Regions from separate parts of the Kitasatospora sp. NPDC002227 genome, predicted to be linked through region 2. Evidence: riboswitches for the same ligand, from Rfam matches in the RefSeq annotation. Region 2 holds a riboswitch; each other region holds the start of a gene.
What was found. Region 2 has a riboswitch for cobalamin ahead of ABT095_RS06545 (cobalamin biosynthesis protein). Riboswitches for the same ligand answer to the same signal wherever they lie in the genome.

Region 1: it holds a riboswitch for cobalamin, as region 2 does, so the genes downstream of both, nicT (Nickel transporter NicT) here and ABT095_RS06545 (cobalamin biosynthesis protein) in region 2, are expected to answer to the same signal.
Region 3: it holds a riboswitch for cobalamin, as region 2 does, so the genes downstream of both, cobN (cobaltochelatase subunit CobN) here and ABT095_RS06545 (cobalamin biosynthesis protein) in region 2, are expected to answer to the same signal.
Region 4: it holds a riboswitch for cobalamin, as region 2 does, so the genes downstream of both, ABT095_RS02080 (ribonucleoside-diphosphate reductase subunit alpha) here and ABT095_RS06545 (cobalamin biosynthesis protein) in region 2, are expected to answer to the same signal.

The regions. Positions count from the first base shown of each region.
Region 1 covers NZ_JBEOWY010000034.1:19,856-27,480, forward strand. Annotated here, with positions in the region: gene ABT095_RS26150 (ATP-grasp domain-containing protein) at 1-636, shown strand, start outside; gene ABT095_RS26155 (2'-5' RNA ligase family protein) at 584-1,153, opposite strand; gene ABT095_RS26160 (ArsR/SmtB family transcription factor) at 1,347-1,709, opposite strand; cobalamin riboswitch at 1,885-2,094, shown strand; gene nicT (Nickel transporter NicT) at 2,125-3,246, shown strand; gene ABT095_RS26170 (aminopeptidase P family protein) at 3,284-4,390, shown strand; gene efp (elongation factor P) at 4,461-5,024, shown strand; gene nusB (transcription antitermination factor NusB) at 5,027-5,467, shown strand; gene ABT095_RS26185 (thioesterase family protein) at 5,633-6,457, shown strand; gene ABT095_RS26190 (DUF8829 domain-containing protein) at 6,595-7,452, shown strand; gene bldD (transcriptional regulator BldD) at 7,559-7,625, opposite strand, start outside.
Region 2 covers NZ_JBEOWY010000005.1:101,543-109,167, reverse strand. Annotated here, with positions in the region: gene ABT095_RS06565 (cobyrinic acid a,c-diamide synthase CobB) at 1-130, opposite strand, end outside; gene cobO (cob(I)yrinic acid a,c-diamide adenosyltransferase) at 144-749, opposite strand; gene ABT095_RS06555 (putative cobaltochelatase) at 753-2,867, opposite strand; gene ABT095_RS06550 (cobyric acid synthase) at 2,868-4,382, opposite strand; gene ABT095_RS06545 (cobalamin biosynthesis protein) at 4,379-5,320, opposite strand; cobalamin riboswitch at 5,402-5,547, opposite strand; gene ABT095_RS06540 (helix-turn-helix domain-containing protein) at 5,742-6,428, shown strand; gene ABT095_RS06535 (alpha/beta hydrolase family protein) at 6,533-7,625, shown strand, end outside.
Region 3 covers NZ_JBEOWY010000001.1:55,484-63,108, reverse strand. Annotated here, with positions in the region: gene ABT095_RS00250 (precorrin-2 C(20)-methyltransferase) at 8-1,561, opposite strand; gene ABT095_RS00245 (precorrin-8X methylmutase) at 1,558-2,184, opposite strand; gene ABT095_RS00240 (ferredoxin-like domain-containing protein) at 2,181-3,386, opposite strand; cobalamin riboswitch at 3,493-3,617, shown strand; gene cobN (cobaltochelatase subunit CobN) at 3,869-7,489, shown strand.
Region 4 covers NZ_JBEOWY010000002.1:29,251-36,875, reverse strand. Annotated here, with positions in the region: gene ABT095_RS02080 (ribonucleoside-diphosphate reductase subunit alpha) at 1-2,021, opposite strand, end outside; cobalamin riboswitch at 2,181-2,311, opposite strand; gene ABT095_RS02075 (GNAT family N-acetyltransferase) at 2,393-2,899, opposite strand; gene ABT095_RS02070 (hypothetical protein) at 2,953-3,120, shown strand; gene ABT095_RS02065 (helix-turn-helix domain-containing protein) at 3,160-4,134, shown strand; gene ABT095_RS02060 (histidine phosphatase family protein) at 4,131-4,886, opposite strand; gene mctP (monocarboxylate uptake permease MctP) at 5,107-6,738, opposite strand; gene ABT095_RS02050 (DUF3311 domain-containing protein) at 6,735-7,004, opposite strand; gene ABT095_RS02045 (GntR family transcriptional regulator) at 7,135-7,625, opposite strand, start outside.

The DNA.
Region 1 (7,625 bases), on a different contig from region 2:
GTGCTGCACCACCGGGCGGCGTACGTGGAGTTCGTGGCGCGGGCCCGCCGGGAGCGGATACGCGTCTACAACCCGCTGGACGGCAAGGCCGACATGGCGGGCAAGCGGTACCTGCTCGAGCTCACCGCCGCCGGGTACCCGGTGATCCCGACCGCCGAGGGCAGCTGGGCGGGCCTGCCGGAGGTGCCCGAGTACGTGGTGAAGCCGGTGCAGGGGGCCGACTCGATCGGCCTGGAGGTGGTCGCGAAGGGCGCCCGGGAGGTGACCGGGATGCTGGTGCAGCCGAGGATCGACTTCACGTACGAGGTCTCGTTCTACTTCGTGGACCAGGAGTTCCAGTACGCCCTGTACGCCCCGGACCAGGAGGCCCGCTGGCGGCTGGAGCCGTACGCGCCGACGGGCGCCGACCTCGCCTTCGCCCGCCGGTTCGTGGCGTGGAACGGGCTGTCGCACGGCATCCAGCGGGTCGACGCCTGCCGCACGCGGGAGGGCGAGCTGCTGCTGGTGGAGCTGGAGGACCTCAACCCGTACCTGTCGCTGGAGCTGGTGGGGGACGGGACTCGGAAGGCTTTTGTGGCGGCGTTCAAGCGCTCGCTGGACGGACTGCTGGCGGCGCCGCGCCCAGCGGCGTGGTGAGGCCGGTGCAGGTGTCGTAGCTGCGGGCGGCGTCGAAGCTGCCGGTGAGGTCGGGCAGCCGGCCCAGCAGGTGGTGGGCCAGGGCGAGCTCGGCGGGTTCGAGCCGCCGGGTGAGGCCCAGGTGCGGGGACCAGCGGCCGGGCAGGTAGTAGGGGCTGGGCTGGGCTGAGCCGGGCTGGGCGGCCTCGGCCAGCTCCTGCCAGATCCGGTGGTGCAGGCGCACCAGCTCGTAACCGGGCACGACCGACCAGGACAGCACCCGGCGGCGGCTGCGCGCGCTGAACGAGAGCAGCCCGGTGAGCCGCACCGGCAGCGGCAGGGCCTCCGCGATCAGCTCGTCCACCCGGGCCAGCGCGGCCACCGGGACGCTCCCGCAGGCGGCGAGGGTCAGGTGCGGCCGGTGGGTCGGGTGGGTGTTCCGGGCCAGGCTGGCCACGCCGCCTTCGTCCAGCTGCTGCCAGACCTCACGGACGGCGGCGTCGAACACGGGATCGCAGGTCAGCTCAACGGTCTGCATCGGATCACCGTACGGAGCGGGCGGGTGGTCTGACGAAGCATTTAGCGTCGGGTGGAATGGCGGAATGAATGTTCATTCCGGATGGCCCGGGGTGCCGTGCGGGCGAGGGCCTTGGCGACGGGCGGAATGAATGTTCATTCCCAGCAGCCGGGGCGCCGGGGGCGAGGACCCCGGCGTCGGCTGGAATGAACATTCATTCCCGGTAGCCGAGGACGCCGTGGGCGAGCACCTCGGCGACGGCCGGGTCGATCAGGCGGTAGCGGACGATCCGGCCGTCCCGGTCGCCGGTGACCAGACCGCCGGCGCGGAGCAGGCGCAGGGCCTGGGAGACGGCCGGGTCCTTCATGCCGGTGGCGACGGCGAGGTCGGAGACGGCCAGCGGGCCGGTCTCGTGCAGGGCGAGGAGCAGCGAGAGGCGCCCGGGATCGGCCAGCAGGGAGAAGCGTTCGGCCCAGGCTTGGACGTGCTCGGCATCACCGATGGCGGCGATGGCCTCGCAGACGCGGTGGCCGTCGATGGTCCGGTGGTTCGCGCGGTCGGCGGGGACGAGGTGCATGCCGGAGATTCTCTCATCCGGGGTCTGTCCGGCGGGTCCCGCCGGGCGGTCGCCGCCGGGGCACGCCATCCGACGTGTCCCGCCGGACGGACCCCAGCGCCCGGCGCACGCCGGGGCAGGTGATCTGCAACACCTGCGCAGGTGTGCAGGCTTGCAGGTGGTGGCGGGTCACCCCTACGGTGTTCCACGCCGTGGTGCTCGGGAAGACCGGTGACGGACCATCAAGGTCCCAGTCCGGAGCGGCCCTCGCCACTGTGATCGGGTAGTACCCGCACCGTCTCCGTGCGAACAGCACGGAGGCCACTGGACGCCAACCGTCCGGGAAGGCCAGGTGCGGGTGCGTCGACCCGTAAGCCAGGAGACCGGCCACGGCACTTCACGAGTTGATCCACGAGGTGCTGGAGCGTGACCGCAGATGACCCTGCCTGAAATCAGTGCTGCCCCGACGGCGGCGCCCACCGAGACCGGCTTCCGCTGGAAGCGTGAGGACACCGTCCGTACCACGGGCCTGATGCTGGTCATCCTGGCCATGCACGTGGCCGCCTTCGGCACCCTGTTCTTCCTGGTCGTCCCGGCCAACTACAAGGTCGGCACCCAGGTCTTCGGCGTCGGCCTCGGCATCACGGCCTACACCCTGGGCATGCGGCACGCCTTCGACGCCGACCACATAGCCGTGATCGACAACACCACCAGAAAGCTGATGGCCGACGGCAAGCGCCCGGTCTCGGTCGGCTTCTGGTTCGCCCTCGGCCACTCCAGCATGGTCGTGGTGATGGCCGGTCTGGTCGCCGGCGGCGCCGCGCTCGCGGGCACCCTGATGGACGACGAGTCCACCACCCACAAGGTGCTCGGGATGATCGGCACCACCACCTCCGGTGCCTTCCTCTACCTGATCGCCGCGCTCAACCTGGCCGCGCTGACCGGCATCCTGCGGGTCTACCGCGCGATGCGGTCCGGCGAGTACGACGAGACCGAGCTGGAGCGCCACCTCAACTCGCGCGGCTTCATGAACCGTATCCTCGGCCGCGCCACCCGCTCGATCACCCGCCCGGGCCAGATGTACCCCGTCGGGATGCTGCTCGGCCTCGGCTTCGACACCGCGACCGAGGTGACCCTGATGGTGATGGCCGGTTCGGGCGCCGCCGCCGGGCTGCCCTGGTACGCGATCGTCTGCCTGCCGCTGCTGTTCGCCTCGGGGATGAGCCTGTTCGACACCCTGGACGGCACGTTCATGAACTTCGCCTACCAGTGGGCCTTCTCCAACCCCGTCCGCAAGGTCTACTACAACCTCACCATCACCGGCCTCTCCATCGCGGTGGCCTTCGTGATCGGCACCATCGAACTGGTCACCGTGGCGCACGACAAGTTCGACCTGACCGACCCGGTGACGGGTTGGATCTCCGAGCTGAGCCTGGACAACGTGGGCTTCGCGATCGTCGGCCTGTTCGTGGTGGTCTGGGCGATCGCGATCGGGTACTGGAAGCTGGCCAAGGTCGACCACCGGTGGTCCGCCAAGGCCAAGGAGGGACGCGCCTGACAGGCGGGGTGCCGCCACCCTCCGTACGCTCGGGAGCATGGCTGATGCGTACGCGGTCCGGCGTGAGCGGCTGCGCGAGCACTGCAGTGCCCTCGGGGCGGACGCCTCGCTGATCACGCGTGCCGCCAACGTCCGCTACCTCACCGGCTGCGCCCCCTGCGGTGCCACGCTGCTGCTGACCAGGGAGCGCGCCCTGCTCGCCCTGCCCGACGACCTGCCGCCGGACGACACCGGGGAGCACCTGGTCGACCCGGACGCCTCCCGGCTGCCGGTGGGCGGCGGGCAGGACACCGCGCTGGCCGCCGCCGAGGCGGCCGCCCGGCTGGGGGTGCGCGACCTCGCGGTGGAGGAGCACGACCTCACCGTGCTGCGGCACCGGCAGGTGGCCGGGCTGGCCGAAGGGGTCCGGTTGAAGGACCTCGGGGCGGCCGTCGAGCGGCTGCGGGTGGTCAAGGACGAGCACGAGATCGCCGATCTGCGGATCGCGGCGGAGATCGCCGACCAGGCGCTGAGCGAGCTCCTGGAGTCGATCCTGGTCGGCCGCACCGAGCGGCACCTGGCGATGGAGCTGGAGCGCCGGATGATCGACCACGGCGCCGACCGGGCGGCCTTCCCGGTCTCGGTCGGCACCGGCAGCCACTCCGGCCAGGAGGCCCACCAGCCGACCGACCGCCGGGTGGAGGAGGGCGACTTCCTGACCGTGGTGCTCGGCGCGCAGTACCGGGGCTACGGCGTCTCCACCGCGCGCACCTTCGTGATCGGCGCGGCCCCCGCGCCCTGGCAGGTCGAACTGCACCGGCTGGTGTTCCGGGCCCAGCGGGCCGCCCGCGAGGCGCTCGGCCCCGGGGTCGCGCAGCACGCGCCGGACCAGGCGGCCCGCGAGATCCTCCAGGCCGCGGGCCATGGCGAGAGCTCCGTACACCCACTCGGCCACGGGATCGGGCTCGAGATCCGGGAGGCGCCGCGTCTGGGGCCCGCGGACATGGGTAAACTGGACAATCGCGTGCCGGTAACCGTCGGCCCCGGGGTGCACATCCCGGGCAAGGGCGGGGTCCGGATCGAGGACACCCTCGTGGTGCGCCCTCTCGAAGAGGGCGGGCCCGAGCTGCTCACCATTACCACCAAGGAGCTCCTCGCCCTGTGAACCGCCCCGGCGGGGAGCAGGCCGCAACCCCTTGGTTCCTTGACAGCTATATCCAGGAGTAAGTGCGCCCGTGGCTTCCACGAACGATCTCAAGAACGGCATGGTCCTCAAGCTGGAGGGCGGCAAGCTGTGGTCCGTCGTCGAGTTCCAGCACGTCAAGCCCGGTAAGGGCCCGGCCTTCGTGCGCACGAAGCTCAAGGAGGTCCTGACCGGCAAGGTGGTCGACAAGACCTTCAACGCCGGCACCAAGGTCGAGACCGCGAACGTCGACAAGCGTGGGATGCAGTTCTCCTACAAGGACGGCGAGAACTTCGTGTTCATGGACACGGACACCTACGACCAGATCACGATCGAGCCCGCCGTCGTCGGCGACGCCGCCAAGTACCTCCTCGAGGGCTTCGAGGCCCTGGTCGCGATGTACGAGGGCGCCGCCATCTACATCGAGCTCCCGGCCTCCGTCGAGCTGGTCATCTCCCACACCGAGCCGGGTGTCCAGGGCGACCGCTCCACCGGTGGCTCCAAGCCGGCCACCCTGGAGACCGGCGCCGAGATCGCCGTCCCGCTCTTCATCGTCACCGGCGAGAAGATCAAGGTCGACACCCGCGACGGCAGCTACCTGGGCCGGGTCAAGTAATCGTGTCATCCGCACGTAGCAAGGCTCGTACCCGGGCCTTCCAGATCCTCTTCGAGGCCGACCACCGTAACGTCGACCCGCAGCGGGTACTCGCTGACTGGGTGGGCCGCGCGCGCGACCCGAAGCCGGACGAGGGCACGCCGCAGGTGGGCGAGTACACCATGCAGCTGATCGAGGGCTATTGCCAGCACGCGCGTCGGATCGACGAGCTCATCGCGCAGTACGCGGTCGGCTGGACGCTGGACCGGATGCCGATCGTGGACCGGAACGTGCTGCGCCTGGGCGCGTACGAGCTGATCTGGGAGGACGGCACGCCGGACGCGGTCGTCCTGGACGAGGCCGTCGAGATCGCCAAGGAGTTCTCCACGGACGACTCCCCGGCCTTCGTCAACGGCCTGCTGGCGCGGTTCATGGAGCTCAAGCCCTCCATCCGCCGGGCCTGAACGCCCCTCCTTCGTCGAAGGCCGCCGGACCGCTCGGTCCGGCGGCCTTCGCGTGTTCCAGCTGTGCTCCAGCCGCGTGTTCCGGCTGTGTGTTCCGGTTGGGAAGGTGCTGGCGTATGTTGGCTACCGACCGGTAACATCCCTGGAGCGAAGGGCGTACCACCCATGACCACCGTGATCCGCAGCGAGTTCGACCGGGGCATTGCCCTCACCCCGACCGCGCCGGGGCACTTCGAGGGTGAGCTCGACCCGGGCTGGCAGATCGGCGGCGGCATCAACGGCGGGCTGCTGCTCGCGGTGGCCGGCCATGCGCTCTCGCAGCGGCACGGCGAGGACGGGCACCCCGACCCGGTCTCGATCAGCGGCTACTACCTCTCCGCCTCGGTGGCCGGCCCGGCCACCGTGGAGACCGAGCTGGTGCGCACCGGCAAGAGCCTGTCGACCGGCACCGCAGTGCTGCGCCAGGGCGGCGAGGAGCGGCTGCGGGTGCTGGCCACCTACGGCGACCTGGCCGGCCGAGGCGGCGAGATCCGCACCAGCGCCACCCCGCCGAAGATGCCGCTGCCGGAGCAGTGCATCGGCGTCGAGCACGCGCCCAAGCAGTTCATCGAGCAGGCCGCCCTGCTCGAGCGCTTCGACCTGCGGCTCGACCCGGCCACCGTCGGCTGGGCGCTCGGCGCGCCCTCGGGCGAGGGCCGCATCCAGGGCTGGTTCAAGCTGGCCGACGGGCGCGAGCCCGACCCGCTCAGCCTGCTCCTGGTCGCCGACGCGCTCCCGCCGGTCACCTTCGACCTCGGCCTGCCCGGCTGGGCGCCGACCATCGAGCTGACGGTCCATCTGCGGGCCAAGCCCGCGCCGGGCTGGCTGCTCGTCAGCCACGCCACCCGCAACCTCGCTGACGGGTACTTCGAGGAGGACGCGGAGATCTGGGACTCCACCGGCCGCCTGGTCGCGCAGTCCCGCCAGCTGGCCCGGGCGCCGCGCGGCTGACCCGCCCTCGGGCAGCTGTTCGTCACCCTCGGTTACCCAGCTGTGACATCAGGTGCGTGTGCGAGGCGGTGGACTGGGGAGGAAGGGGGCAGCGGCGCAGCCGCCCCCCGTACCACCTCCAGCACCAGGAGCCACCGATGCCCCGCAACGGCCGCAACCCCCGTACCACCCGCTGCGCCGGCCCCGCCGGTGCCCGTCGACGCGAGGACCAGGCCTTCCTGACCGGCATCCTGACCAGCGCGGAGGACTTCGAGCGGGCCCGGGCCTGGACGCTGACCGACGCGGCGGACTACGACAGCTACCTGCTGGACACCGCCGTGCTGCTCGCCGAGGCGGAGCGGACGTTCGGGGTGGTGCAGGCGCGGATGTTCCATCCGCAGGACTTCGCGGAGTTCTGCCTGCTGCACGGACTCGACCCGGCCGAGCCGGCCGCGCGGGACCGTTACCTGGTCAACCCGGCGCTGCAGACCCAGCTGCTGCCGTACCAGGGCGAGGAGCTGGCCGGGGACTTCGTGCCCCGGCTGGTCCGGGCCCGGGAGAACGGGCTCACGCTGCTCCACGCCGACCTGCTGCTCGAGGGCGGGCTGCTCGGCGGGGCGCAGGAGCGGCAGCCGCAGGACGTCCGGCAGGCGTACCAGCAGGGGGCGGAGATCTTCCGGCGGATGCTGGTGGGGGCCGGGTACGGGGCGTTCACCTTCCGGTGCGTGGTGGAGGCGCCGGGCGGGCGGCTGGAGGCGCAGGCCCGGGTGCTGCACTGGGAGGACGGGGTGGTGCGGCTGAACGACGAGGACCTGGACCTGGTATGTGCCGTGCTCTGTGCGGGCCTGGCCCGCGAGCTGCCGGGGCTGGCGGTGCTCACCGGTACGCAGGGCGGCGGGAGCTCCTGCGGGGAGTACCGGCAGGTGGCCTGGGCCTGGCAGAGCGGGGGGTACGACTACACGCCGGCGGTGACGGAGCTGGCCGCTCCGGGGTTTCCGCTCGGAACTGTGTGCTGAAACCACTGGGGGCGCGGGGAACGGCGCGCGCAACCGTGCACGGAGGTGCTTGGTTGGCAGCGCAGTTCCCCGCGCCCCTGATGAGCTGAACGTTTCTGCGGAAGGTTCAGCTCGCGTCTTCGTCGCGCACCGCGCGGCGGGCGTCCGGGTTGAGGACGCCCCAGCTGATCAGC
Region 2 (7,625 bases):
AGTCCGGGCCGACCTTGTGGGGGGAGACCTTGAGGCCGCGCGCGCTGAGCGCGGCCATCAGGCCGGTGGCGATGGTGGTCTTGCCCGCGCCCGAGGAGGGCGCGGCGATGACGAGGCGGGGGATGTTCAACGGAGCTTCCGGTCTACCACTCGATACCGCGCTGGCCCTTGCGGCCGGCGTCCATGGGGTGCTTGACCTTGGTCATCTCGGTGACCAGGTCGGCGACTTCGAGCAGGGGCTCCTTCGCGTAGCGGCCGGTGATGACCACGTGCTGGCTGCCGGGCCGCTCCCGGAGCACCTGCACGACCTCCTCGACGTCCACCCAGCCCCAGTGCATCGGGTAGGTGAACTCGTCCAGCACGTAGAAGCGGTAGGTCTCGGCGGCGAGGTCGCGCTTGACCTGCTCCCAGCCCTCCTTGGCCGCCTCCTCGCTGGAGATCTCCGCCTCGGCGGAGCGCTGCACCCAGGACCAGCCCTCGCCCATCTTGTGCCAGGCGACGCTGCCGCCCTCGCCGGACGCGCCGAGCACCTTGAGCGCGTTCTCCTCGCCGACCTTCCACTTGGCCGACTTCACGAACTGGAACACCCCGACGGACCAGCCCTGGTTCCAGGCCCGCAGCGCCATCCCGAAGGCGGCGGTGGACTTGCCCTTGCCGGGGCCGGTGTGCACGGCGGTGATCGGCAGGGTACGGCGCTGGCGGGTGGTCAGGCCGTCGTCGGGGACGGACTCGGGAACGCCCTTCGGCATGGCTCAGGCAGCCTTTCGGTCGAACTTGCCAACGGATCGGTGCGCGTGCACCAGTGCTGCCACGCCCTCGGCGCGCAGCTCGTCCAAGGTGACGGCGGTGCCGCCGAGTTGACCCGCCAGGGTGCGGGCCAGGCCGAGCCGGACCGGCCCGGCCTCGCAGTCGAGCACCACACTGGCGATGCCCTGCGCGCCGAGCAGCCCGGCGGCCTGCCCGGCCCGGGCCAGCGCGTCCTTGCCGCCGGTGGCCCGGCCGTCGGTGACCACGACAAGCAGCGGGCGGCGGTGCGGGTCCCGCATCCGCTCGACCCGCAGCACCTCATGGGCCCGCAGCAGACCGGCGGCCAGCGGCGTGCGGCCGCCGGTCGGCAGCTGCTCCAGGCGGGCGGCGCCCACCTCCACCGAGGAGGTCGGCGGCAGCGCCAGCTCGGCGCCCGAGCCGCGGAAGGTGATCAGGCCGATCTTGTCCCGGCGCTGGTAGGCGTCCATCAGCAGCGAGAGCACGGCGCCCTTGACGGCCGTCATCCGCTGCCGGGCCGCCATCGAACCGGAGGCGTCCACCACGAACAGCACCAGGTTCGACTCCCGCCCCTGGCGCACCTGCTCGCGGAAGTCGTCCTTGCGCAGCACCAGGGCGCGCGAGGCCCGCCCGCGCGCCACCTGGTGCGGGGCGGCCGCCTGCAGCGTCGCGCTCAGGTGCAGCCGGGCCAGCAGGCCCTGCGGCCGCCGGGAGCGGATGGTGTGCCCGCCGTCGGTCTCGGCGGGGGAGCGGCGCCCCTGGGCACCCTTGCCCGTCCCGGGCACCTTGAACAGCCTGGTCCGGTACGGCTCCCCGGCCGCCGCCACCGGGCCCCCGGAGGGCGCGGGCGCACCGCTGCCCGGCGGCGGAGCGTCGGAAGCCTCCGGGCCGGCCTCGGGTGTGGCAGGCGCGGAGCGAGCCGAAGGCTCGGGAGCCCCGCCGCCGCCACCGTCCGGGCCACCGTCCGGGCCGTCGTCGCCGCCCTCCGGGCCGTCAGGACCTTCGGGGCCGGGGCCGTCCTCCCCCGACCCCGCTCGGTCAAAAGGGTCGCTGCCCTCCGGGGCCGCGTCGTCGGCGGAGTCGTCCGAAGCGGCGTGCTCGGCCAGCGTCCGGTCCAGCTGCTCCTCGTCCAGCCCTGGCGCGTCGAAGGGGTTGCGCCGCCGCCGGTGCGGCAGCGCCAGCTGCGCGGCCTTGCGGACGTCCTCCTCGAGCACCTCGAGCCGCCCGTTCCAGGCGGCCAGCGCGACGGCGGTGCGGGCCATCACGATGTCCGCCCGCAGCCCGTCCACCTCGAAGGCCGCGCAGACGGCGGTGATCTGCCGCAGCGCCTGGTCCGTCAGCTCGACCTGCGGCAGCAGCGCGCGAGCGGTGGTGATCCGCCCGGCCAGCGCCTCCTCCTCGGCCTGGTACGCGGCCGCGAACGAAGCGGGGTCGGCGTCGTACGAGAGCCGTCGCCGCACCACCTCGGCCCGCTCGCCCGGCTCCCGGGTGGCGGCGATCTCGACGGTCAGGCCGAAGCGGTCGAGCAGCTGAGGCCGCAGCTCGCCCTCCTCGGGGTTCATGGTGCCGACCAGCAGGAAGCGCGCGGCGTGCCGCACCGAGACGCCCTCGCGCTCGACGTACGAGCGGCCCATAGCGGCGGCGTCGAGCAGCAGGTCCACCACGTGGTCCTGCAGCAGGTTCACCTCGTCGATGTAGAGCACACCCCGGTGCGCCTTGGCGAGCAGCCCGGGCTCGTACGCCTTGACGCCCTCGGCGAGTGCCCGCTCCAGGTCGAGCGAGCCGACGATCCGGTCCTCGGTGACGCCGACCGGCAGCTCCACCAGGTGGGCCGGCCGGTCGGTGCCGGAGGCGGCGGCGTGCGGCCCGTCCGGGCACTGCGGGTCCGCCCCGGCGGGGTCGCAGGCGAACCGGCAGCCGGTGACGGTCGCGATCTCGGGCAGCAGCCCGGCGAGCGCGCGCACCATGGTCGACTTCGCGGTGCCCTTCTCACCGCGCACCAGCACCCCGCCCACGGCGGGGGAGACCGCGTTGAGCAGCAGCCCGAGCCGCAGGTCGGCCATGCCGACGATCGCGGTGAACGGGTATCGGACGTCAGTCATTCAGCTCTCCTGAGGCCGGGGCGCGCCCGGCGGTACGAACGGCAGCCCCTCGGCGGGCACCCCGCCCTCGATCAGCTTCCACAGCGCGTCGGTGTCGGCGTGCTCCTCGATCAGGTCGCCGAGGCGGTCCAGGCGCTCCTCGCGGGCGGCGGCGAAGCAGGTGTCCGGCGCGGGGACGAAGGCCCGGCCGGCCAGCTCGGCGACCTCGCGCAGGAAGGCCCGGCGGAAGCCGTCGTTCTCCAGCGCGCCGTGCCAGGTGGTGCCCCACACCGCCCCCTCCCGGCAGCCGTCCAGGAACGGAGAACCGCCCTCCACGGCCACCACCCCGTGGTGGATCTCGTACCCCTCCACCCGCTCGCCGTACGCCTCGCCGACCGGCCGGGCGAGGACCTTCTCCCGGCCGAACTCGACCCGGGTCGGCAGCAGCCCGAGCCCGGGCACCCGCCCGGCCTTGGACTCGACCTGGTCCACGATCTCCTGAGCCAGCATCTGGTACCCGCCGCAGACCCCGAGCACCGGCCGCCCCTCGGCGGCCCGGGCGAGCAGCGGCGCCTCCAGGCCGCGCTCGCGCAGCCAGGCCAGGTCCGCCACGGTGGCCCGGGAGCCGGGCAGCACGACCAGGTCGGCGTCGGCCAGCTCCTCGGGCCGGGTGGCCCAGCGCAGCAGCACACCGGGCTCCTGGGCCAGGGCGTCCAGGTCGGTGAAGTTGGAGAGCCTCGGCAGCCGCACCACGGCCACCCGCAGCACGTCGGCGCCGAACGGGCCCTGGACCAGGCCCCGGTCGACCACCGTGGTCAGGTCGAGCGAGTCCTCGGCGTCCAGCCACAGGCCCGACAGCATCGGCAGGGTGCCGATCACCGGACGGCCCGTCAGCTGGTGCAGCATGTCGAGCCCGGGGGCCAAGAGCCGGGTGTCGCCCCGGAACTTGTTGACGAACCAGCCGGCCACGTGCCGCTGGTCCTCGGGGGAGAGCAGCGCCAGGGTGCCGTACATCGCGGCGAAGACCCCGCCCCGGTCGATGTCCCCGACCACCACCACGGGCAGCTTCGCGGCGACCGCCAGGCCCATGTTGGCGATGTCCCGGTCCCGCAGGTTGATCTCGGCGGGGGAGCCGGCGCCCTCGCAGACCACCACCTCGTACCGGGACCGCAGGTCGGCCAGGCACTCCAGGGCGCGCTCGAGCAGGACGGGCTTGCGCTCGCGGTAGTCCAGCGCGCCGACCTCGGCGACGGCCTTGCCGAGCAGCACCACCTGGCTGCGGCCGTCCGCCCCGGGCTTGAGCAGCACCGGGTTCATCGCCGCCTCGGGCTCGATCCGGGCCGCCGCCGCCTGCATCGCCTGGGCGCGGCCGATCTCGGCGCCGTCGGCCGTCACGAAGGAGTTGAGCGACATGTTCTGCGCCTTGAACGGCGCGACCCGCACCCCCTGCCGGGCCAGCCAGCGGCAGATGCCCGCCGTCACCACGCTCTTCCCGGCGTCCGAGGTCGTCCCCGCCACCAGCAGTGCGCCGCTCATCCCTTGTTCCTCCTAAGCATCGCGGCAGCCACCGCCGTCACACCGAGCGCCAGCGCCCCCACCCGGCGGGAGAGCTGACAGGCCCGCTCCACGTCGTCCACCGTCACCGGCCGCAGCTCCCCGCCGAGCACCGGCCGGTGCTCCACGCGTTCGCCGTACTGCAGGGTGCCGCCGAGGCGGACGCCCAGCGCGCCCGCGAAGGCCGACTCGGCCTGGCCGGCGTTGGGGCTCGGGTGGGAGGAGCCGTCCCGGCGCCAGACCTTCCAGGCGGTGCCCGGCGAAGGCGCGGCGGCGCAGGCGAGCAGCGCGGTGAGCCGGGCGCCGGGCCAGCCGGCCACGTCGTCCAGGCGGGCGGCGGCCCAGCCGAAGCGCAGGTGGCGGGGGGAGCGGTGGCCGACCATCGCGTCCAGCGTGTTGACGGCCCGGAAGGCCAGCAGGCCGGGCGCCCCGGCCAGCGCGCCCCAGATCAGCGCGTTGACCACGGCGTCGGCGGTGTTCTCCGCGACCGACTCGACCACGGCCCGCGCGATCTGCGCCTCGTCCAGGCCGCTCGGGTCCCGCCCGCACAGGTGCGGCAGGCGCTCCCGGGCGGCGGTCAGGTCGCCCGCGCGCAGGTGGCCGCCGATGGTCCGGGCCTCCCGGGTCAGCGAGGTGCCGCCGAGCACCGTCCAGGTCGCGGCGGCGGCGAACAGCGCGCGGCCGGCCTTCCGGCGCCCGAGCGCCCGCTCGGCCAGCGCGGCCCCGGCCGCGACGCCGCCCACGCAGACGGCGGTGTGCAGGGCGCCCACACCGCGGTGGTCACGCCAGAGGGCCTGCTCGAGCCGGTGCGCGGCGGAGCCGAAGACGGCCACCGGGTGGCCACGCCTGGGGTCGGCGAAACGGACGTCGGCGAGGTACCCCACCACACTGCCGAGCGCGAAGGCGGTGCCCCGCCTCAACGCGCGCACCGCACAGCGGGAGGGGTCGGCGGTAGGTACGCCACGGTGACGGGTGTCCTCACTCAGGGTCCGCGCCCTGGCTCGACGAAACCGGAGGTGAGAGTCTCCTGGCTCCCGGGCCGCTTCCGCGTGCGCCCGGTGACAGTGGCGGGACCGCGCCGGACTCGCACCGGCTTCCTCTCCTTGCCTCCGTTTGGCTGAAAGATCCCACCACGCGCCCGGACCGGGAGTCAACAAACCGTCACGGTGGGCTGGGTCACCCGGCGGGCCGGACGATGACCCGTCAGTATCTCCGAGACCGGAGCCCGCTCGGCCCTCGAGGGTTGTGCGATCAGCCAGGGGCGGGTGGGCCCCGGCGGGCCGGGGTTCGTGTGTTCAGCGGCTGTGGGAGCCGTGCGGGGCCCCCGTACGGTCACCAGGTATGCGACGCAGACCGCTTCCTCCTGCCACCCCCACGCCCGTCCCCTTCTCCCCGGCCGCCGCCCGGGCCCACCGGGCCGGCCTAGGCCTCACCCCGGGGCAGGTGGCGGAGGGGATGGCGGCGCACGGGGTGCGGCTGCTGCCGGGGCACGTGCTCGGCTGGGAGAACGGCGAGCTGCGGCCCAGCGAGGAGGAGTTCGTCGCGCTGGCGCGGGCCCTGTGGTGCCCGCCCGCCCAGCTGATGGGCGCAGCCCCGGCCACCCTGCGGGACTTCCGGGTGGCCCGCGAGTACACCCAGGAGCAGGCGGCCCAGCGGCTCGGGCTCTCGCTCGCGGCCTACGCGAAGGCCGAGACCATCGGCCGCTGGTCCGGCGACGAGGAGCAGACCCACACCCTGGCCCACGTGCTCGGGATCGGCCTGCGGAGCCTGGTCCGGGTGACCGGACGTCAGGACGAGTTCGAGCAGTGCCTGCGCAGCAGCATCGACGGCCGCTGGCAGGCCCAGCTGGGGCCCCTCGCCCGCCTGGTCCCGGCCCCCCGCTCCGCCCTCACCGCCGTCCTGACCGCCCTCCAGTCCGAGTACCAGGTCCCGCTCTCCTGGGGCACCCCCGCCGCCGCCCCCACCACCCCGCTCCCCGACCGCTTCTGGCAGCTCCTCGCGGGCCACGACACCGACATCCCGGTCTGAGGCTCCGGCGGGCCCCTGAACAGCCGCCCCGGCTGGCGGGCCCCGGCCCCCGGTAGTGGGATGGAGTGCGAACGGTCCGTCACCAGCGACTCCCAGGGAGCGTCATGCGCTGGCAATCCGCCGCCTTCATCGCCGCCGCCGGCGCCGGAGCAGGGATCCTGCTGCTCGGCCGCAAGCTCTCCGAGGGGGCCGTCAACCCGGCCGCCGCCCAGCAGGAGTCCGTCCGCCCGCCCGCCGTGCTGAAGGTCCGGGCCCTGGGCCCGGGCCGCGTGACGCTGACCCGGACGCCCGACTCCGCCCGCCCGGGGCGGTACGCGCTGGAGTGGGGCGAGGACGGCCACGCCGTGGTCGGCGGGATCCTCGCCTCGGACGCCGCGGGCGTCACCCGCCGCCTCGAGCGCGCCGACGCCGGCACCCTGGCCGTCGGCACGGAGCTGCGGATGACCCCGCGGGTGCTCCTCGGCGACCCCACCTCCGCGCTCGCGATGGACTTCGCCGAGACCACCGCCGTGGGCGAGCTCGGCCCGCTCCCGGCCTGGCTCACGCCCGGCGTACGCGGCACCTGGGTGATCCTGGTCCACGGCCCGGGAGCGGGCCGTGAGCAGGCCCTCCCGGCCCTCCCCACCCTCGCCTCGCTGCGCCTGCCGACCCTCACCGTCACCTACCGGGGTGACGAGGGCGCCCCGGCCTCCCCGGACGGCCTGAGCCACTTCGGTGAGACCGAGTGGCGGGACGTCGAGGCGGCGCTGCGGCTCGCGCTGGACAGCGGCGCCGGGCGGGTCGTGCTGTACGGCTGGTCGCTGGGCGCGACCATGGCGCTGCAGACGGCGGCCCGCTCCGACTGGCGGGACAAGATCGCCGGCCTGGTCCTCGACTCGCCGGTGCTCGACCCGTCCGCGAGCATCCGCCGGGACGCTGTCCGGTCCGGGGTGCCCGCCGCCCTCGCCGAGCTCGGCGCCCTCGCGGCCCAGGGCCGCACCGGGGTCGACCTGGCCGGCTTCGCCCGCCTCGCCTCGGGCGCCGACCTGACCGTCCCCACTCTGCTGCTGCACAGCCCGGCCGACGCCTCCGCACCGTACGAGGCCGCCGCCGCCCTCGCCCACCACCGCCAGGAGCTCGTCAGCCTGCACCCCGTCCCGGACGCCGAACACGCCGCCCTCTGGAACGCCGACCCCGACGCGTACGCCGAGGCCCTGC
Region 3 (7,625 bases), on a different contig from region 2:
CCACGGGCTACGCCTCCGGGTAGCGCCGCGGCGTCCAGACCACCTCGGTGCCGTTGTCGCGGGCGACGGCCTGGGTCTGCGAGGAGCCGATCAGCAGGATGGTCCGCATGTCGACCTGCGCCGGGTCGAGGTCGCCGAGCCGAACGGTGCGCACCCGCTCCGTCGGGCCGCCCACGTCGCGGGCCATCACCACGGGGGTGTCGGCGGCGCGGTACTCGAGCAGCAGTTCCTTGGTCAGCCCCACCTGGGTGGTGCGGCTCTGCGAGCCCGGGTTGTAGAGCGCGAGCACCAGGTCGGCCTCGGCCGCCGCGCGCAGGCGCTTGGCCACCACCTCCCAGGGCTTGAGCCGGTCCGAGAGCGAGACCGTCGCGTAGTCGTGGCCCAGCGGCGCGCCTGCCCGCGAGGCGGCGGCGTGCGCGGCCGTCATGCCGGGCAGGATCCGCACCGGCACCGAGCGGTACGGATCGGCGCAGGCCGCCTCGAGCACGGCGGTGGCCATGGCGAAGACACCCGGGTCACCCGAGGAGACCACGGCGACCTTGCGGCCGCGCCGGGCCAGATCGAGCGCGAACTCGGCCCGCTCGGCCTCGACCTTGTTGTCCGAGCCGTGCCGCAGCTGGCCCGGCCGCACCGGCACCCGGTCGATGTACGTCGTGTAGCCGACCAGATCGGTGGCCCGCGCCAGCGCGCCGCGCGCTTCCGGCGTGAGCCACAGCGGCCCGGCCGGGCCGGTGCCGACCACCACGACCTCACCGACGCCGTCAGAAGCCACCGGACTGCCGTCGTACGGCTGCCCGTCGGAGTCCAGCTGCGCCACCCGACTGGGCAGCACGGCGACCGAGAAGTACGGCACGCCCTCCTCGTCCACCTCGGCCAGCGGAGCCGTCCGCTCCCCCGGCATGAAGGCCCGCTCGACGTACTGCGCCTCAGCCAGGCGGCCCGAGCGCTCCAGCGCGCGCTTCACGGTGGGGAAGGTGCGGCCGAGCTTCATCACCACGGCGGAGTCGGTGGCGGCCAGCCGGGCCGTCAGCTCCTCCTCGGGCAGGGTGCCCGGGATGATCGTGAGCACCTCCTCGGCCTCCACCAGCGGCTTGCCCAGCCGAGCGGCGGCGGCGCTCACCGAGGTGACACCGGGCACGACCTCGGTCGGGTACCGGTGCGCGAGGCGCTTGTGCATGTGCTGGTACGAGCCGTAGAAGAGCGGGTCGCCCTCGGCCAGCACCACCACGTCACGGCCCGCGTCCAGGTGGGCAGCCAGGCGGGCGGAGGCCTCCTCGTAGAAGTCGTCCAGCGCGCCCCGGTAGCCGCCGGGATGGTCGGTGGTCTCGACCGTGATCGGGTAGACCAGCTTCTCCTCGATCTGACTGCCCGTCAGATAGTGCTCGGCTATCGACCGGGCGATCGAGCGGCCGTGCCGGGCGCTGTGGTACGCGATCACGTCCGCCTTGGCGATGAGCCCGGCGGCCTTGACCGTCACCAGCTCCGGGTCACCCGGGCCGAGGCCCACGCCGTACAGGCGGCCGAGCCGACGCTCCGTCGCGTCGGTCTGACGATCCGTCACTCTTCTTCACTCGCAATCGCGTTGATCGCGGCAGCCGCCATCGCGCTGCCGCCCCGGCGGCCCCGGACCACCAGGTACTCCAGGCCCAGCTTGTTTGCGGCCAGGGCGTCCTTGGACTCGGCCGCGCCGATGAAGCCCACCGGCACGCCGATCACGGCGGCCGGGCGCGGCGCACCGGCCGCGATCATCTCCAGCAGGCGGAACAGCGAGGTCGGCGCGTTGCCGACCGCCACCACCGCCCCTGCCAGCTTGGGCAGCCAGAGCTCCATCGCGGCGGCGCTGCGGGTGTTGCCCATCTCCTTGGCCAGCGCGGGCACCGACGGGTCGGAGAGGGTGCAGACCACCTCGTTGTCGGCGGGCAGGCGCTTGCGGGTGACACCGCTGGCGACCATCGAGACGTCGCACAGGATCGGCGCTCCGGCCAGCAGCGCGGCGCGCGCGTCAGCCACCGCGCGGGGCGAGAAGGCCAGGTCCTCGACCAGGTCGGTCATGCCGCAGGCGTGGATCATCCGCACCGCGACCCGGGCGACGTCCTCGGGCATGCCAGCGAGGTCGGCCTCGGCCCGGATGGTGGCAAAGGACTGCCGGTAGATCTCGGCGCCGTCCTTCTCGTACTCGATCACTTCGTCCTCCGGGCCTCGGCCACCGCCGTGGCCATCTGCTCTCTCGTCACTTCGACAACACTCGTGTCCCCAGCCAGGGAGATCCGGTACCGCTCGGGTCCGGTCGCCAGTACGTCCACCCAGGCACCCGACGGGTGCCCGCACCTGCGCTCGCAGCCGGACCAGTGGACCGGCAGTCCGCCGGCCGCCGTCGAGTCCAGCGCCGCGGCGGCGTCCCGCCGCACGTCGGCGAGCGACTTGCCGCACCCGGGCAGCCCGGTGCACGCACTCGCCCCGGCCCAGGCGGACTCCGCCTCGGTCCGCAGCCCGGCCACCGCCAGCTCCGGCAGTGCCGAAGCACCCGCCCCGGGCACCACCACCGACCGCCACGGCGTCACGCGCAGTCCGTCCCCCACCGAAGCCAGCAACCGCCACTGCGCAGCCGTCACCCGCCCGAACCTCAGCCCGACGCAGACAGCCGCGCCGCCCAGCACACCGATGTCCAGCGGCGCCCCGAACCCCGGCAGCGGTTCGCTCCCCGCGTCCAGAGCAGAAACCTCCCGCACGTGCCAGGCCCCGCCTGCCACCGCCAGGAACTCCACCGCCGCCGCGACCGCCGCCGCGACCTCGCCCCCGGCCGCGACAGCACGCGCGGTCCGAGCCCGCCCGAGGCGCAGCAGCGCGCCCCCGCCCGCCACTGCGATCAACGTCACATCGGCGTCCAGCGCCGCGACGTCCCCCCGCCCGTCGTCCAGCGCGAACAGGAACTTCCCCGACAGCCCGGCGGCAGCCGCCGACGCACACAGCGCCGCGTCCAGCGCCCGCACCCACCCCTGGACGTCCGCGTACCCGAGCCCGTCCAAGCCGGCGGCCGGCGAGGCCACGATGTTCCGTACCCGCTCGTGGGTGTCCGAGGGCAGCAGCCCGGCGGACCGCAGCCGCCGCCCGAGCTCCAGCCCCGAATCGGCGGCCAGCCCCCGGAGTTGGACGTTGCCCCGCGAGGTGGTCTCCAGCGCGCCGTCGCCGAGCTCGTCCGCCGCGTCCGCGAGCGCGAGCGCCTGCCGGGACGTCAGCAACCCTCCCGGTATCCGGACCCGGGCGAGGGCGCCGTCGTCGGCGGCGTGCAGCCGCAGGGCGCCCGGGCAGGCGTCCGACTGCGCCCGGCCGGGGCGGCCGGGGCCCGGTTCGGTGGCGGAGGGTCGGGGTGACATGGCCGCGAGCATACCCACGATCCGCCCGGGCACAGCTGCTGTGTGGATCACACCGGTCACCGGGCGCTCTGTCCCCGTCACCTGGCACCCCGTACGATGCTGCCGGGCGTCCCTCGCGGCCGCCCACGCCAGCGACGGCGCTTCACGGAGGAAACCGGTGCAAAACCGGTGCGGTCCCGCCACTGTGACCTCGGCTCACTGGCCGAGGAAGTCAGGAACTCCTGCCGTCCTCGACTCACCCCACGGGGCGCGGACCCCGAGGAAGGCCCGACCATGCCTGTGCTGGGGCGTCAACCCCGGGGGCGCGGGGCTCTGCTCATCAACAGCAGGCGCGCCCAGCCGCCCATCGCCGTACCCGGTTGCGCGCATCGTCCCGCTCGTCCCCGCTCCGGTTGCCCTGAGCAGTCCAAGCTCCACGCCGCAGCCCGCAGCGCGTACTCACCGCTCCGTCCCCCCGCCTGGGGCATCCACAACCTGGCCGGGAGGCCCTCCGCATGATCCTGCTGCTCTCCACCTCCGACACCGACCTGCTGAGCGCCCGCGCCTCGCAGGGCCCGGTCGGCTTCCGCCTGGGCAACCCGGCCCGGCTCTCCCCCGAGGAGCTCCCCGGGCTCCTCGACGGCACCGAGCTGGTGGTGGTCCGCCTGCTCGGCGGCCGCCGCGCCTGGCAGGAGGGGCTGGACGCGCTGCTCGCGGGCCCGCGCCCGGTGATCGTGCTGACGGGTGAGCAGGCCCCGGACGCCCAGCTGATGGAGCTCTCCACCGTGCCCGCCGGCATCGCCGCCGAGGCGCACGCCTACCTCGCGCACGGCGGCCCGGCCAACCTGGCCGAGCTCGGCGCCTTCCTCTCCGACACCGTGCTGCTCACCGGCCACGGCTTCGCCGCCCCGGCCTCCGCCCCCGAGTGGGGCCCGCTGGAGCGCACCGAGGCCAACGAGAGCGGCCCGAGCGTGGCCGTCCTCTACTACCGCGCCCACCACATGAGCGGCAACACCGGCTTCGTCGAGACGCTCTGCCAGGCCCTCGAGGCCCAGGGCGCCCGCCCGAAGCCGCTCTACTGCTCCTCCCTGCGCGGCGCCGCCCCCGAGCTCCTCGCCGAGCTGGCCGGCACCGATGCGATCATCACCACCGTCCTCGCGGCGGGCGGCACCAAGCCCGCCGACGCCCAGGCCGGCGGCGACGAGGAGGCCTGGGACGCGGGCGCGCTGGCCGCCCTGGACCGCCCGATCCTGCAGGCGCTCTGCCTGACCTGGTCCCGCGAGCAGTGGGAGGCCAGCGACGACGGCCTCTCCCCGCTCGACACCGCGACCCAGGTCGCCGTCCCCGAGTTCGACGGCCGCCTGATCACCGTCCCGTTCTCCTTCAAGGAGCTGGACGAGGACGGCCTGACCGTCTACGCGGCCGACCCCGAGCGGGCCGCCCGCGTCGCCGGCATCGCCGTCGCGCACGCCCGGCTGCGCCACACCCCGGCCGCCGAGCGCCGCCTCGCGCTGGTGCTCTCCGCGTACCCGACCAAGCACGCCCGGGTCGGCAACGCCGTCGGCCTGGACACCCCGGCCAGCGCGATCCGTCTCCTCCACCGCCTGCGCGAGGAGGGCATGGACCTCGGCACCGACCTCCCGGGCCTGGACGTCGACAGCGACACCGACTCCGGCCACGAAGGTGACGCCCTCATCCACGCCCTGATCGCGGCCGGCGGCTACGACCAGGACTGGCTGACGGAGGAGCAGCTCGCCCGCAACCCCGTCCGCATCCCCGCCGCCGACTACCGCCGCTGGTACGCCACCCTCCCGGCCGGCCTGCGCGAGCAGGTCGAGGAGCACTGGGGCCCGGCCCCTGGCGAGCTGTACGTGGACCGCTCGCAGAACCCGGACGGCGACATCGTGCTCGCCGCGATCCGCTCGGGCAACCTGCTGGTCCTCATCCAGCCGCCGCGCGGCTTCGGCGAGAACCCGGTCGCGATCTACCACGACCCGGACCTGCCCCCGAGCCACCACTACCTGGCCGCCTACCGCTGGATCGCGGCGGCTCAGGAGGACAACGGCTTCGGCGCCCACGCCGTGATCCACCTCGGCAAGCACGGCAACCTCGAGTGGCTGCCCGGCAAGACCGCCGCCCTCTCCGCCGAGTGCGGACCGGACGCCGTGCTCGGCGACCTCCCCCTGGTCTACCCCTTCCTGGTCAACGACCCGGGCGAGGGCACCCAGGCCAAGCGCCGCGCCCACGCGACCCTGGTCGACCACCTGGTGCCGCCGATGGCCCGCGCCGACTCCTACGGCGACATCGCCCGCCTGGAGCAGCTGCTGGACGAGCACTCCAACATCGCGGCGATGGACCCGGCCAAGCTGCCCGCGATCCGCGCCCAGATCTGGACGCTGATCCAGGCCGCCAAGCTCGACCACGACCTCGGTCTGGACGAGCGGCCCGAGGACGACGGCTTCGACGACTTCCTGCTGCACGTCGACGGCTGGCTCTGCGAGATCAAGGACGTGCAGATCCGCGACGGCCTGCACGTGCTCGGCCAGGCCCCGGCCGGCACCGACCGGGTCAACATCGTCCTTGCCATCCTGCGCGCCCGCCAGATCTGGGGCGGCGTCAGCGCCCTGCCGGGTCTGCGCGAGGCGCTCGGCCTGGACGAGGCGGCGCTCACCCTCGGCGCCACCGACGCGGCCGAGGCCAAGGCCCGTGAGCTGGTCGAGGCGATGGAGGCCCTGGACTGGGCCCCCGAGGCGGTCGAGAAGGTCGCGGAGGGCCTGGGCCAGGACGTCAAGAACGTCCTCGCCTTCGCCGCCACCCAGGTCGTCCCCCGTCTCGCCAGGACCACCGACGAGCTGGACGCCGTGCTGCACGCGCTGAACGGCGGCTTCGTCCCGGCCGGCCCGTCCGGCTCCCCGCTGCGCGGGCTGGTCAACGTGCTGCCGACCGGCCGCAACTTCTACTCCGTCGACCCGAAGGCCGTGCCCAGCCGCCTCGCCTGGGAGACCGGCCAGGCGCTGGCGGACTCCCTGATCGAGCGCTACCGCGCCGACAACGACGGCGCCTACCCGCCCAGCGTCGGCCTCTCGCTCTGGGGCACCAGCGCGATGCGCACCGCTGGTGACGACATCGCCGAGGCCTTCGCCCTGCTGGGCGTCCGCCCGGTCTGGGACGACGCCTCCCGCCGGGTCACCGGCCTGGAGCCGATCCCGCTCGCCGAGCTGGGCCGCCCCCGGATCGACGTCACGCTGCGCATCTCGGGCTTCTTCCGGGACGCCTTCCCGCACGTGGTCGCCCTGCTGGACGACGCCGTCCGGCTGGCCGCCCGCCAGGAGGAGGCGGACGCGGACAACTACGTCCGCGCCCACGTCCAGGCCGACCTCGCGGTGCACGGCGACGAGCGCAAGGCCACCGTCCGCGTCTTCGGCTCCCGCCCGGGCACCTACGGCGCCGGTCTGCTCCAGCTGATCGACAGCCGGGACTGGCGCACCGACGCCGACCTCGCCGAGGTCTACTCGGTCTGGGGCGGCTACGCCTACGGCCGTGACCTCGGCGGCCGCCCGGCCCGCGAGGAGATGGAGACGGCGTACAAGCGGATCACGGTGGCGGCCAAGAACACCGACACCCGCGAGCACGACATCGCCGACTCGGACGACTACTTCCAGTACCACGGCGGCATGGTCGCCACCGTGCGCGCGCTCACCGGCAAGGCCCCGGCCGCGTACATCGGTGACTCGACCCGCCCGGAGACGGTCCGCACCCGCACCCTGACCGAGGAGGCGGCCCGGGTCTTCCGCGCCCGGGTGGTCAACCCGCGCTGGATGGAGGCCATGCGCCGTCACGGCTACAAGGGTGCCTTCGAGATGGCCGCGACCGTCGACTACCTGTTCGGCTACGACGCCACCACCGGCGTGGTCGCCGACTGGATGTACGAGAAGCTCACCCAGGAGTACGTCCTCGACCCGACCAACCGGGAGTTCATGAACGAGGTCAACCCCTGGGCGCTGCACGGCATCAGCGAGCGCCTGCTGGAGGCCGCCGAGCGCGGCCTGTGGGAGCAGCCGGACCCTGCCCTGATCGACGCGCTGCGCACCGCCTTCCTGGAGACCGAGGGCGACCTCGAAGGCGACGACGCCTGATCTCTGTCGTCACCAATAGCCGGCCCGCGAGCACACGCTCGCGGGCCGGCTTTTTTTTCAGGGCCGTGAAACACCACGCAATTGCGTTGTTCCGAACGCATCGCCCGCCTCCGGGGGACTGGTCTAGACCAAGCAT
Region 4 (7,625 bases), on a different contig from region 2:
CGCAGCGCGTCGCGGGTCTGCGCGTCCCAGACGCCCAGCTCCTTGAGCTCGGCGACCAGGTACGGGTTGACCTGGAGGAACTCGCCGGAGAGGGTCTCGCGCTTGAACAGGTTGGAGACCTGCGGCTCGATGCACTCGTACACACCGGCGATCGAGGCGATCGTCGCGGTCGGCGCGATGGCGAGCAGCAGGGAGTTGCGCAGGCCGGTCTCGGCGATCTTCGTGCGCAGGGCGTCCCAGCGGTCGGCCCAGGCCGGAGCGGTGTCGAAGTGGTCGATGTGCAGCTGGCCGCGGGCGGCGCGGGTCTCGGCGTAGGCCGGGTGCTGCCCGAACTGCTCGGCGAGCTCGCTGGAGCGCTCGTAGGCGGTCAGCATGATGCGCTCGGCGATCAGGGTGGAGAGCTGCTTGGCCTCGGCGGAGTCGAAGTCCAGGCGGAGCTTGAAGAAGACGTCCTGCAGGCCCATCACGCCCAGGCCCACCGGGCGCCAGCGCGAGTTGGACGCGCCGGCCTCGGGGGTCGGGTAGAAGTTGATGTCCACCACGCGGTCGAGGAAGGTGACGGCGGTGCGGACGGTGGCGTCCAGGCGCTCCCAGTCCATCGCGCCCAGCAGGTCGGCGGCGGTGGCGCCGGCGGCGACGTGGGCGCCGAGGTTGACCGAGCCGAGGTTGCAGACGGCCGTCTCGGAGTCGTCGGTGACCTCGAGGATCTCGGTGCACAGGTTGGAGGAGTGCACGGTGCGGCCGGGCACGGCGGTCTGGTTGGCGGCGCGGTTGGAGGCGTCCTTGAAGGTCATCCAGCCGTTGCCGGTCTGCGCCAGGGTGCGCATCATCCGGGCGTACAGGGTCTGCGCCGGGATGGTGCGGACGGCCTTGCCCTCGGCCTCTGCCTTCAGGTACGCGGCGTCGAAGTCGGCGCCCCAGAGGTCGACCAGCTCGGGCACGTCGGCCGGGGAGAACAGCGACCAGTCGGTGTTGGCGTTCACGCGGCGCATGAACTCGTCCGGGATCCAGTGGGCGAGGTTCAGGTTGTGGGTGCGCCGCGCCTCCTCGCCCGTGTTGTCGCGCAGCTCGAGGAACTCCTCGATGTCCGCGTGCCAGGTCTCCAGGTAGACGCAGGCCGCGCCCTTGCGGCGGCCGCCCTGGTTGACGGCGGCGACCGAGGAGTCGAGGGTGCGCAGGAACGGCACGATGCCGTTGGACTTGCCGTTGGTGCCGCGGATCAGCGAGCCGCGCGAGCGGATGCGGCTGTAGGACAGGCCGATGCCGCCGGCGTGCTTGGACAGGCGGGCGATCTGCGCGTAGCGCGAGTAGATCGAGTCCAGGTTGTCCAGCGGGGAGTCCAGCAGGTAGCAGCTGGACATCTGCGGGTGCTTGGTGCCGGAGTTGAACAGCGTCGGCGAGGAGGGCAGGTAGGAGAGCGCGCTCATCAGCGCGTACAGCTCGGCGACCTCGCGGACGGCCGTCTCGGAGTCGCCGACGGCCAGGCCCGAGGCGACGCGGAGCAGGAAGTGCTGCGGGGTCTCGATCACCTTGCGGGTGATCGGGTGGCGCAGCAGGTAGCGGGACTGCACGGTGCGCAGGCCGAAGTACTCGAAGCGGTCGTCGCCCCGCTGGTCGATCAGCTCGTCCAGGCTGTCGGCGTGCTTGGCGACGAAGGCGGCGGTGGTGTCGCCGATCAGGCCCTCGGCGTGGCCGACGGCGATCGAGGCGGAGAAGGAGACGGCGCCCTGGCTCACGGCCTCGTCGGCGATCTCCAGGGCGAGCAGGCGGGCGGCCAGCTTCGAGTACTGCGGGTCCTCGGCGATCATCGAGGCGGCGGCCTCGACGGCCAGAGAGCGCAGCTCGGCGAAGTCGGAGCCCGCGTGGCGGCCGCGCAGGGCGGCGGCGGCGACGTGGCCGGGGTCCACCTGGGGGAGGTCGACACTGCGGTCGGTCAGCAGCCGCAGGAGCGCAGCACCGGGGTCGGTCTGGTCGTGATCGGCGGAACCCTGGGACGGCAGGGCAACTGCTGCGATGGTCAAGGCGCTCTCCTGGCGGCGGCGGAACGACGTGGTCGCCAGGGCCGCCTGGGCACAGGGGAACGCGGCGCGGCGCGCTCGTTCGAGCGCGCGCGTTTCAGACCCCCCGGCCCGCCCGCGAGGCCCGGACGTGACTCAGTGCTGCAAGGCGCCTGCGGGGAAGCCGTGTGCACACCGTCGGCAGGTCATCGGACTTACGGCGCGCCCGTAGGGGTGCGCAGCTCACCGCTGCGGGGCAGTCCCGGACTTTCACTGGGTTCCCCTGCTTCGACAGCGAGAGTGAGCATACATGTTGTGGCGGAGGTCGGATGCGACCCCAGATGTAGTGCCGCGTGTCGTGGTCGGCTGGTAGCTCGGAGCCACCGTACGGCCCGTCAGATCACCGGATCGTCGAAGGTCAGACCGTACGTGAGCAGGTCGATCCCGGGGCGCGGGGCCCAGTCCCGCTCGGGGGTCCGGCGGAAGCCGACCCGCTCGTAGAGCCGGTGTGCGGCCGTCATCGAGGGCCGGGTGGAGAAGGCCATGGCGGTCAGTCCGAGCTCCCGGGAGCGGGCGATCGAGGCCCGGACCAGGGCCTCGCCGACGCCTCTCCCGCGGGCCGCCGAGCCCACCGCGAGCATCCGGATCTCGCCCTCGTGCGGCTCGGCGATGTCCGCCCATTCGGTGCCGCCGGAGGCGAAGGTCACACAGCCGAGCACGTGGCCGGCGCCGTCGACGGCGACGAACAGCTCGGCCTCCGCGAGGCGGCGGCGGGCGTCCCGGAGGAGCTCGACGTACGGGCTGTCGGGGTCGGTGTGGCCATCGCCGACGAACGCCTCGACGGTGACGGCTCCGGCGCCCTCGAGGTCCTCCTCGCGGGCCGGGCGGATGACGATGTCCATCCGGACATTGTGCCCGAAGATGTGTTCGACTCCGTCGGGTAGCCCGTCGGGCGGTGCCGGTTGTCCCGGCCGAGCCGGGCCAGGCGGTCGACGTCGCGGCCGACCAGGGTGCCGAGGAGGCCGAAGCCGGCGAGGACGGCGAGCAGGGGCAGGAACTGCGTGATCGAGGTCATGCCTCCAGCCTCGTCCGTGGCGCGGATCCGGACGAGTGGCAGGAATGACCGATTGCATCGATATCCTGCCAGTGGCATCCTGGGCCCATGCCGAACCCCCCGCTGAACCCCGCGCTGAAGAACGTGGTCGCCGTGGTGCTCGAGCCGGTGCACCCCTTCGAGCTGGGGGTGGCCTGCGAGGTCTTCGGCCTGGACCGCAGCGACGACGGGCTGCCGGTGTACGACTTCGCGCTCGCCTCCGACCGGCCCGGGCTGCTGCGCACCCACGCCGGCTTCAGCGTGGACGTGCCGTACGGGGTCGAGCGCCTCGCCGAGGCCGATCTGGTCATCGCCGCCGCCACCGGCATCCGGGAGAGCTACCCCGAGCCGCTCCTGGCGGCCCTGCGGGCCGTGGTGGCGCGCGGCTCCCGGGTGCTGTCGATCTGCAACGGCTCCTACCTGCTCGGCGCCGCCGGGCTGCTCGACGGGCGCCGCTCCACCACGCACTGGCGGCACGCCGACAGGATGGCCGCGCTGTACCCCGCCACCACGGTCGAGCCGGACGTGCTCTACGTGGACGAGGACCCGGTCATCACCTCCGCCGGGACGGCGGCCGGGATCGACGCCTGCCTGCACCTGGTGCGCAAGCTGCAGGGGGCCGAGGTGGCCCGGGGGATCGCCCGGCGGATGGTGGTGGCCCCGCACCGGGACGGCGGGCAGGCCCAGTTCGTAGCCCGCCCGCTGCCGGAGTGCTCGGCGGACTCGCTGGGCGGCCTGCTCGAGTGGCTGCGCCACCACCTGGACGAGGAGCTGACGGTGGACCAGCTCGCCGCCCGGGCGCACATGTCCCCCCGGACCTTCGCCCGGCGCTTCCAGCAGGAGACCGGCACCACCCCGCACCGCTGGCTCACCAACCAGCGCCTGCTGCACGCCCAGCGCCTCCTCGAGGGCACCACCGAGCCGGTCGACTCGGTCGCCGCCCGCAGCGGCTTCGGCAACGCCGCCACCCTGCGCCACCACTTCACCCGCTGGCTCGGCACCACCCCCCAGGCCTACCGCCGCACCTTCGGGACGGCGTCCTAGAGGTGGTCCACGGCGTTCCACTGCTCGGGGCCCAGGCGGGTGCCGTCGGAGCGCCAGAGGCTGGTGGAGCAGTTGCGGACGGGCGGCAGGGCGAGGAGCTCGGGCTCGGTGAGGCGGTCGAGGACGTAGCGGAGCATCAGGACCGGGCAGTCGTGGGAGACGATCAGGACGGGGTGGCCGGCCTCCTCCTCGCAGATGTCGCGCAGGCAGCTGCGCACCCGCAGGGCGACGTCCAGGAAGGACTCGCCACCGGGCGGGCGGTAGTAGAGCTCGCCCATCTTGCGGCGCCGGGCGGCCTCGGCGGGGTGCTCCTTCTCGATCGCGGCCTGGGTGAGCATCTCCAGGACGCCGAGCTCTCTGTCCCGCAGCCGTTCGTCGAAGCGGACCGGCAGGCCGACCGGGACGGCGCCGAGCCCGGAGGCCTGGGCCAGGGCGGTGCGGGCGGTGTCGGCGGTGCGCAGGTACGGCGAGCACCAGACCGAGCGCGGCCGGTCGGCGGGCGGCAGGGCGGCCCACCACTCGCCGAGCCGCTGGGCCTGGCTGCGGCCCTGCAGGGAGAGCGGGATGTCGGCGTCCCGGCAGGTGATCGGCACCGTCAGGGCCCCCGTCTCGGCGGCGAGCGCGAACTCGACGTTGGCCGTGCTCTCGCCGTGCCGGGTGGCGATCAGCACCGAGGGCAGCGGACGGGCCGGCCCGGGCCGGTGGCCGTTGAGGGCGGGGGCGGTGTCGACGACGGTCTGCGGTTCTGCCATGGCTGGTCTCTCCCCGTTGGTCGGTGCCCGGGCCGGGCGGTACCCGGGCCGGGTGTTGCCCGGGCCGGGCGGCAACCGGACTGGGTGGCGTACGAAAAGATGATCGCGCCGCCTCCTCCAGTGTTGAGGGAGGAGACGGCGCGATCACAGGGCGCGCGCGGGGGCGGGGGAGTGCGCCCGGGTGGCGTCGGGTGGCGCGGGAGCCGGCCCGGCCCCGGCGTCAGTGCGCTATGGCGGGCGCGGGGGCGTCCTTGACGGCCTGGTCGTCGTAGTCGGCGGTGTAGTCCGCCCGGGTGGTCTCGTCGGGGCCCTCGGGGGCCTTGGCCGCCTTCAGGACCAGCGTCAGGACCACGGCGACGGCGAGGTTGAGCGCGAAGGCGGTGACGCCGATGTACCCGATCTCGCCGATGACGGGGATCTTGGTGCTGTTGCCGCCGAAGTGCTTGGTGGCGGGCGAGGCGATGTTGTACGCCTGCCAGGTGCCGTACGCCATGCCGACCGCCCAGCCGGCCAGCAGGGCCCAGCGGTGGAACCAGCGGGTGAACAGGCCGCCGACGATCGTGACGAAGGTCTGCAGGATCCACAGGCCGCCGAGCAGCTGGAAGTTGATGGCGACCTGCTTGTCCATGCTGAGCACGAAGACCAGCGCGCCGACCTTCACCAGCAGCGAGGCGAGCTTGGCGACCTTGGTCTCCTGCTCCGGCGTGGCGTCCGGCTTCAGGAACTCCTTGTAGATGTTGCGGGTGAAGAGGTTCGCCGCGGCGATCGACATGATGGCGGCCGGCACCAGGGCGCCGATCCCGATCGCGGCGAAGGCCACACCGGTGAACCAGTCCGGGAAGAGGCTGTCGAACAGCTGCGGCACCGCCAGCTGGGCGTTGTAGCCCTTGACGCCCTTGCCGACCCCGGCCGCGATCGCCATGAAGCCGAGCAGCGCGAGCAGGCCGAGCATCAGCGAGTAGGCGGGCAGGATCGCCATGTTGCGGCGCACGGTGTTGCGGGACTTGGCGGCCAGCACGCCGGTGACGGTGTGCGGGTACATGAACAGCGCCATGGCCGAGCCGAGCCCGAGGGTGGCGTACGTCCACTGCGCCGAGGGGCCCGTCACCATCGAGCCGACCGGCTTGTGGGTGGCCGGGTTGAGCGCGCTGAACTTGGCCGCCGCGCTGTCGAAGATGTGGCCGTAGCCGCCGAGCCGCAGCGGGATGTAGATCACCGCGACGATGATCACGATGTAGACCAGGGTGTCCTTGACGAACGCGATCAGCGCGGGCGCCCGCAGGCCGGAGGAGTAGGTGTAGGCCGCGAGCACGGCGAAGGCCAGGAAGAGCGGCAGGTCCTTGACGAACCAGTTGGCGTTCTCACCGCCGCCGACCCCGAGGGTGTCGAGCACCGCCTGGATGCCGACCAGCTGGAGCGCGATGTACGGCATGGTGGCCAGGATGCCGGTGAGCGCCACGGCCAGCGAGAGGCCCTTGGAGCCGTACCGCCCGCGCACGAAGTCGGCCGGGGTGACGTAGCCGCGCACCCGGGCCACCGACCAGAGCCGGGGCAGGAAGAGGAAGACCAGCGGGTACGCGATGATCGTGTACGGCACCGCGAAGAAGCCGGCCGCACCGCCCGCGTAGACCGCCGCCGGGACGGCGATGAAGGTGTACGCGGTGTAGAGGTCGCCGCCGAGCAGGAACCAGGTCACCCAGGTGCCGAAGCTGCGGCCGCCGAGCCCCCACTCGTCCAGGTGCAGGGCGTTGTCCGCCTTGCGCCAGCGGGCGGCGAAGAAGCCCATCACGGTGACGAGCAGGAAGAAGAGGATGAACACCACCAGGGCGGTGACGTTGACGCCGTGCCTCACTGGTCGTCACCCGCCTTCGCGGCCTTGCGGTTCTTCTCGTCCCGGTTCAGCAGGAGGTAGGCGGCGCAGGTGAAGACCGCGGAGAGCGGGATCCACATGATCTGGTACCAGTAGAAGAACGGCACCCCGCCGATCTTCGGCTCCAGCTTGGCGTAGGAGGAGACCCAGAGCAGGGCGACCACCGGCACGGCCAGGCTGATCACCGCCAGGACGCGTTCAGGGGTCACCACCGGCACGGCGGCCGACGGTTCGGGTGCGGACGCCATGGTGGGCACCTCCGGCTCGGTGATCAGTACGGCGTGAAACCTAGTGAAACGGAGTGATCCGTGTCACTAGGTTTCGCCGAATCTCCCCGATGTCGGGTGCGGCGCTGTCAGGTCCGGCCGGTCGGAAGGCCTACTGCTCGGGGCGCTGCAGGCGGGTGATGAACTTGTAGCGGTCGCCGCGGTAGATGGAGCGCACCCACTCCACGGGCGCCCCCTCGGCGTCGAAGGAGTGCCGGGAGAGCTGGAGCATCGGCAGGCCCAGGTCGGAGCCGAGCAGGCCGGCCTCGCGCGGGTTGGCCAGGGTGGTCTCGATGGTCTCCTCGGCCTCGGCGACGGTGACGCCGTAGACCTCGCGCAGCGCGGTGTAGAGGGAGTTGTGCTTGGCGAGGTTGCGGCGCAGCGCGGGGAAGCGCTTGGCGGAGAGGTGCGCGACCTCGATCGCCATCGGGTCGCCGTTGGCCAGGCGCAGGCGCTCGATCCGCAGCACCCGGCTGCCGGGCTTGATGTCGAGCAGCGGGGCGAGACGGTCGTCGGCGGTGACGTAGCCGATCTCGATCAGCCGGGAGGTGGGCTCCAGGCCCTGGGCCCGCATGTCCTCGGTGTAGGAGGTGAGTTGGAGCG